Regions from separate parts of the Streptomyces sp. NPDC006643 genome, predicted to be linked through region 2. Evidence: riboswitches for the same ligand, from Rfam matches in the RefSeq annotation. Region 2 holds a riboswitch; each other region holds the start of a gene.
The links. Region 2 has a riboswitch for thiamine pyrophosphate ahead of thiO (glycine oxidase ThiO). Riboswitches for the same ligand answer to the same signal wherever they lie in the genome.
Positions count from the first base shown of each region.

Region 1: another riboswitch for thiamine pyrophosphate. It lies ahead of ACFYNU_RS37540 (thiamine ABC transporter substrate-binding protein); the one in region 2 lies ahead of thiO (glycine oxidase ThiO).
Region 3: another riboswitch for thiamine pyrophosphate. It lies ahead of thiC (phosphomethylpyrimidine synthase ThiC); the one in region 2 lies ahead of thiO (glycine oxidase ThiO).

Region 1 covers NZ_JBIAHA010000042.1:34,050-36,306, reverse strand. The annotation lists gene ACFYNU_RS37545 (iron ABC transporter permease) at 1-172, opposite strand, end outside; gene ACFYNU_RS37540 (thiamine ABC transporter substrate-binding protein) at 316-1,407, opposite strand; TPP riboswitch at 1,487-1,611, opposite strand; gene rlmN (23S rRNA (adenine(2503)-C(2))-methyltransferase RlmN) at 1,666-2,257, opposite strand, start outside.
Region 2 covers NZ_JBIAHA010000038.1:77,700-79,956, reverse strand. The annotation lists gene ACFYNU_RS36560 (NAD(P)/FAD-dependent oxidoreductase) at 1-706, opposite strand, end outside; TPP riboswitch at 871-985, shown strand; gene thiO (glycine oxidase ThiO) at 982-2,163, shown strand; gene thiS (sulfur carrier protein ThiS) at 2,160-2,257, shown strand, end outside.
Region 3 covers NZ_JBIAHA010000027.1:89,306-91,562, reverse strand. The annotation lists gene ACFYNU_RS31270 (YibE/F family protein) at 1-943, opposite strand, end outside; TPP riboswitch at 1,015-1,156, shown strand; gene thiC (phosphomethylpyrimidine synthase ThiC) at 1,150-2,257, shown strand, end outside.

The DNA of each region.
Region 1 (2,257 bases), on a different contig from region 2:
AGACCGCGGCCTGCCACGTCGTGAACCAGAGCACCTGTCCGATGTCGGGCCGGCTCAGCACGTCGCCGAACCTGCCCCAGTGCCAGGAGCCCTCCGTCTTCAGCCCGCGGCCGACGATCGCGGCGACGGGGTAGGCGAAGAAGACCGCGAAGAAGGCGACGGGCACCGCCATGAGGCAGAGGCGTACGGCGCTCGCCCGGCGCCGTACGACGCGGGCCGCACGTCCCGCTTCCGCGCCCCGTCCCCCGGCGGGCGGGCCGGCGGTGGCCGCACCCGTATGCGTGGACTTCTCGCCCTTCGGGGCGGCCTCCGTGCCTACTTGACGACGAGTGAGGACCACGACTGGATCCACTCGTCACGGTTCTTGGCTATCTTCTCCGGGGCCACGGTCTCCGGGTTGTCGACGACGGCGCCGTGCTCGGTGAAGAGCGCGGGCAGCTTCGCACCCTCGACGACCGGATTGACGAACATGTTGAGCGGCATGTCCTCCTGGAACGTCTTGCTCACCAGGAAGTCCAGGAGGGCCTTGCCGCCCGCTTCGTTCTTCGCCCCTTGGAGCAGGCCGGCGAACTCGATCTGCCGGAAGCAGGTACCCGCGGCGACGCCGGTCGGCGCCTCCTTGGGCTGCGGGTCGGCGTACAGGACCTCGACGGGCGGACTTGAGGCGTAGGAGACGACGAGGGGACGCTCCGCCTTCGCCTTCTTGCCGCCCGCAGAGCCGGAGAAGTCCTCGTTGTAGGCCTGCTCCCAGCTGTCCACGACCTGGACGCCGTTGGCCTTGAGCTTCTTCCAGTAGTCCTGCCAACCGTCGTCCCCGTACGCGGCGACGGTGCCGAGAAGGAAGCCGAGGCCCGGCGAGGACTGCTCGGCGTTCTCGACGACGAGGAGATCCTTGTAGGCGGGCTTCGCGAGGTCCGCGAAGGACTCCGGTGGGGCGAGTTTCTTGTCGGCGAAGTACTTCTTGTCGTAGTTGACGCAGATGTCGCCGGTGTCGACGGGGGTGACTCGATGCTCGGCGTCGTCGAGCCGTACGTCCGCGCGGACCTGGTCGAGCCCCTTCGCCTCGTACGGCGTGAACAGGCCGTTGTCGAGAGCACGGGAGAGCAGGGTGTTGTCGACGCCGAAGAAGACGTCGCCCTGCGGCGAACCCTTCGTGAGGATCTCCTTGTTGAGCGCCTCGCCGGCTTCGCCGCTCTTGAGCACCTTGACGGTGTAGCCCGTCTGCTTGGTGAACTCCTTCAGTACGGAGTCCGAGGCGGCGAAGGAGTCGTGGGCGACGAGCGTCACGCTCTTGGATCCGGCCCCGTCCGACGCCGTGGAGTCCTCGGACCCGCCGCACGCGGCGAGCGCGGAGACTCCCAGGGCGGCGGCGACGGCGCCGGCCGCCATCTTCTTCGTGGTACGCACTGAAATCCTCCTGGGATGTCCAGGAGAAGACGCGGCCCTGCCCCGCGCCGGCGGACCGGCGCAGGGCAGGGCGCAACAGCTTGAGTGATGACCGAACTTCCTACCCAGAATGACCTGGGCGAGGTTCAGAGGGTCTGCGACCGTGAGGCTCTTCTCAAGCCTCTGCCGCACTCTCAGCGCTGTGGCGCTCCCCTGTCGGAATATGTAATTCGTTCGAACCCAGCGTACATGGGCCCCGACGGGGCCCCTTCGCCGCGCTCAGCGCTCCGTCGCCGCCAGTTGACCGCACGCCCCGTCGATCTCCTGACCGCGGGTGTCGCGCACCGTCACCGGCACCCCGTGGGAGGCGACGGCCTCGACGAACGCCTTCTCGTCCTCAGGGCGCGAAGCCGTCCACTTGGAGCCGGGCGTCGGGTTGAGCGGGATCAGGTTGACGTGCACCCGCTTGCCCTTGAGCAGCCGGCCCAGCAGATCGCCCCGCCACGCCTGGTCGTTGATGTCGCGGATCATGGCGTACTCGATGGAGATCCGGCGGCCCGACTTCTCGGCGTACTCCCAGGCGGCGTCCAGGACCTCCCGCACCTTCCAACGGGTGTTGACCGGCACCAGGGTGTCCCGCAGTTCGTCGTCGGGCGCGTGCAGCGACACGGCGAGGCGGCATTTGAAGCCCTCGTCGGCGAATCGCAGCATCGCGGGCACCAGACCCACCGTCGAGACGGTGATTCCGCGCTGCGAGAGGCCGAGACCGTCGGGCTCGGGGTCGGTCAGCCGGCGGATCGCCCCGACGACGCGGCGGTAGTTGGCGAGCGGTTCGCCCATGCCCATGAAGACGATGTTGGACAGCCGGGCG
Region 2 (2,257 bases):
CGGGTCCTGTCGCGATGCCGGAGCCCGCCAGCCAGGCCGTGGCGGGTCTGGCGCCGATGCCCACGACCACGGCGTCCGCCGCCAGCGCGCGGCCGTCCGTGAGGGTCACCGTGCCGGGCTCGACGCTCGCCACGCGCGCGTGGGTGAGGAGTTCGGCGCCGCTCTCCGCGTACCAGTGCGCCATCGGAGTGGCGACCTCGGCGGGCAGGGCCCCGGCGAAGGGCCGGTCGGCCGCCTCTACGACGGTCACCTCGCAGTCGGCCTCCCGGGCCGCGGTGGTGAACTCCGCGCCGATCCAGCCCGCGCCGACCACGACGATGTGCCGCTTGCCGTCCAGGACGGGGCGCAGCCGCGCGGCGTCGTCCAGGGTGCGCAGCAGATGGACGCCGGGTACGCCGTCCGCGCCCGGCAGCGTGACCGGTTCGGCGCCGGTGGCGAGGACCAGCACGTCGTAGGGGACGGGGCCGGCCTCCGTGTCCAGCTCCCGGTCCCGCGGACGCACGCCGGTGACGTCGAGCCCCAGGCGCAGTTCCACCGAGAGCGCTTCGAAGTCCACGTCGAACGCCGAACTCTCCGCCGTCCCCAGGAGGACGGCCTTCGAGAGCGGGGGCCGGTCGTAGGGCTGGTGCCGTTCGGCGCCGATGAGGGTGACGGGACCGTCGTAGCCCCGTTCGCGCAGTGCCACGGCGGTCTGCACACCCGCCATGCCCGCGCCGACGACGACGGTGCGCCGCTCGTCCGTCTGCTTCCGCTGCTCGCTCACCCGATCACCTTAAGGACCCGGCGGGGACGGCGACTCCCTTACCCGGCGCGGGGACAGGGGGTTACGCTGGGCCGTAAAGCGCTTATCGGCAGTAGCGAACAAGAGACTTCACACCTCGCGGGAGCCCGGACGCAGCGGGCTGAGAGGGAGGCTGACGCGGCCTCCGACCGTACGAACCTGATCCGGGTCATGCCGGCGAAGGGAGGAGCTGGACGCCCATGCGGTCATCTCATACCGACGTCCTCGTCGTCGGGGGCGGGATCATCGGCCTCGTCACCGCCTGGCGGGCGGCGCAGCGCGGACTCGGGGTCGGCGTCGTCGATCCGGAGCCGGGCGGCGGCGCCGGCCAGGTCGCCGCCGGAATGCTCGCCGCCGTCAGCGAACTCGACCACGGCGAGCAGACGTTGCTGGGTCTGAACATCGCCTCCGCGCGGCTCTACCCCGACTTCGTCGCCGAGCTCGAATCGGTCTCGGGCCGGGACACCGGCTACCGGGCCTGCGGCACGCTCGCCGTCGCTCTCGACAGCGACGACCGGGCGCAGCTGCGTGAACTCCACGCCCTCCAGAGGAGATCGGGTCTGGAGTCCGAATGGCTCACCGGCCGCGAGTGCCGGCGGCTGGAGCCGATGCTCGCCCCGGGCGTACGCGGCGGTCTGCGGGTCGACGGCGACCACCAGATCGACCCGCGCAGGCTCGCGGCGGCCCTCGTGACGGCCTGCGAGCGGGCCGGGGTGGTCTTCCACCGGGCCTGGGCCCGTCGTCTGCGGGTGGCCCGGGACCGGGCCACCGGGATCACCCTCGACGACGGTACCGACCAGGGCACCGAACTCGGCGCCGATCAGGTCGTGATCGCCGGGGGCAGCCTCAGCGGGCAGCTCGCGGGGGTGCCGGACGACGTCCTGCCGCCCGTGCGCCCGGTCAAGGGCCAGGTCCTGCGGCTGACGGTGCCGCGCCCGTACGCGCCGTTCCTGTCCCGGACGCTGCGGGCCGAGGTCCGCGGCAGCCACATCTATCTCGTGCCGCGCGAGAACGGCGAACTGGTAGTGGGCGCCACGAGCGAGGAGCTGGGGTGGGACACCACGGTGACGGCGGGCGGGGTGTACCAGCTGCTGCGCGACGCCCATGAACTCCTTCCCGGCATCACCGAACTCCCGCTCACCGAGACCCGCGCCGGGCTGCGGCCGACCTCGCCGGACAACGCCCCGCTGCTCGGTCCGACCGCCCTGCCGGGCCTTCATCTGGCGACCGGGCACCATCGCAACGGGGTGCTGCTGACACCCGTCACCGGCCAGGTGATGGCGACCGTGCTCACGACGGGCGAACTGCCCGACGACGCGCGGCCCTTCGCGCCGGGCCGCTTCTCCCCCGCCGCCTCCGTACGTCAGGAGCAGCACGCATGAGCGACATCACGCATTCCTCCGTGAACGAGCCCGTGGGCGACCCGGTGGACGAGCCCGTGAACGAGTCCGCGAACGAGTCCGGACCCGCGCGTGG
Region 3 (2,257 bases), on a different contig from region 2:
TCTGGGTGACCGTCACATCGTCGAGCACGCCGAGCGATCCGATGATGACGCCCGCCAGCAGCAGACCGCTCATGTCGATCTCCGGATACAGCCCGTGGATCAGACCGGTGTTGTCGTCGGTGTTGCCCGTCAGGCTCGCCCAGCCGATGAACAGCGAGCCCAGCAGCCCGATCAGCAGCAGCGAGATCAGCGTGCCGAGGACGGCGACCGACGTACGGGCCGTCAGACCGTGGCACAGATACAGCGCGATCAGCATGATGGCGCTCGCCCCGACGACCGCGACGATCAGCGGGTTCGAGCCCTGAAGGATCGCCGGCAGGATGAAGAGCGTCAGTACGGCGAACGAGATCACCAGCGCGACCAGGGCCATCAGCCCGCGCAACCGCCCCACCACGATCACCGCGAGCGCGAAGATCCCGGCCAGCACCGCCATCGGCACCGTACGGTCCACGTCCGTGACCGAGTACTGGAGATCCCGGGGAGCGTCGGGGGCATAAGCCACCACCACACCCTGTTTCACGTGAAACTGCCGTGGCGCGTCCGGCTGGACGACCTCGACGAACTTGCGCCCCGTGTCCTTGCCGCTCTTCACCTCGACCGTCGCCTTCACACAGTCCCCGGTCTGCGCGCGCTGCGCCTCACGCCCCTCCGGCGTCGACGTGTCGCCCGTCGGCGGGACCTGAGCGGCGTTCACGTCCTTGCAGTCGACTTTCTCGATCTTCACGACCTCGCCCTGCTGGGTCTGCCGGTCGAAGCCGACACCGGTACGTTCGTGCGCCGGGGCGCCGCCGGGCCAGAGCACGACGAGACCGACAACGACCGCCGTCGCGAAGGGAATCAGCACCGCGGCGATGACCTTGCGCAGGTGCTGGGAGACCGGTGCGGCCGGCCCGTGGCTGTGCGAGTGGCCGTGCGGCTCGGGTGTCTGCTGGGGTGAGGTCACCGACCGATCATCGCAAGAACGACGGAGGCCCTCTGTTCAGCACGCCCGGCATGGCGTTAGCGTGGTGGTGCCTTTACACACGCGGGAGCTCGGAGCACCGGGCTGAGAGGACGCTGACTGTGGAGTTCCGGGACTTCCCGGACCCCTTCGCTGCGTCGACCGCCGAACCTGTTACCGGGTAATGCCGGCGTAGGGAGTAGGTCTCCATGACCGTTCAGGACACACACACGTCTGCCTCCGACCCCACGGGCGAGGACAGGCCGATCGGCTGGCACAAGGGGTATGTGGCGGGTTCACGCCCCGATCTCCGGGTGCCGGTCCGTCAGGTGCATCTCACCAACGGCAACGACGTGACGCTGTACGACACGTCGGGGCCGTACACCGACCCCACCGTCGAGACCGACGTACGGCGCGGGCTCGCACCGCTCCGGGAGAACTGGATCATCGGCCGCGGCGACACCGAGGAGTACGCCGGCCGCCCCGTCCGCCCCGAGGACGACGGCCTCAAGCACACCTCACCGCGCGGCGGGCTGCGCAACCTCGACGCGGTCTTCCCCGGCCGCCCGCGCCAGCCGCGCCGGGGCCGCGCCGGACAGCCGGTGACCCAACTCGCGTACGCCCGGCGCGGGGACATCACCCCGGAGATGGAGTACGTCGCCATCCGGGAGAACGTCGCACCCGAGGTCGTACGCGACGAGATCGCCGCGGGCCGCGCCGTACTGCCCGCCAACGTCAACCATCCCGAGATCGAGCCGATGATCATCGGCAAGCGGTTCCTGGTGAAGGTCAACGCCAACATCGGCAACTCCGCCGTCACCTCCTCCATCGAGGAGGAGGTGGACAAGATGACCTGGGCCACCAAGTGGGGCGCCGACACGGTCATGGACCTCTCCACCGGCCGCAACATCCACACCACCCGCGAGTGGGTGCTGCGCAACTCCCCCGTCCCCATCGGCACCGTGCCGCTCTACCAGGCCCTGGAGAAGGTCGACGGCAAGGCCGAGGAGCTGACCTGGGAGATCTACAAGGACACGGTCATCGAGCAGGCCGAACAGGGCGTCGACTACATGACCGTTCACGCCGGCGTGCTCCTGCGCTATGTGCCGCTGACAGCCCGCCGCAAGACCGGGATCGTCTCGCGCGGCGGCTCGATCATGGCCGCGTGGTGTCTGGCGCACCATCAGGAGTCTTTCCTGTACGAGAATTTCGAGGAGCTGTGCGACATCCTCGCGGCGTACGACGTGACGTACTCACTCGGCGACGGCCTGCGCCCCGGCTCGATCGCCGACGCCAACGACGAGGCGCAGTTCGCCG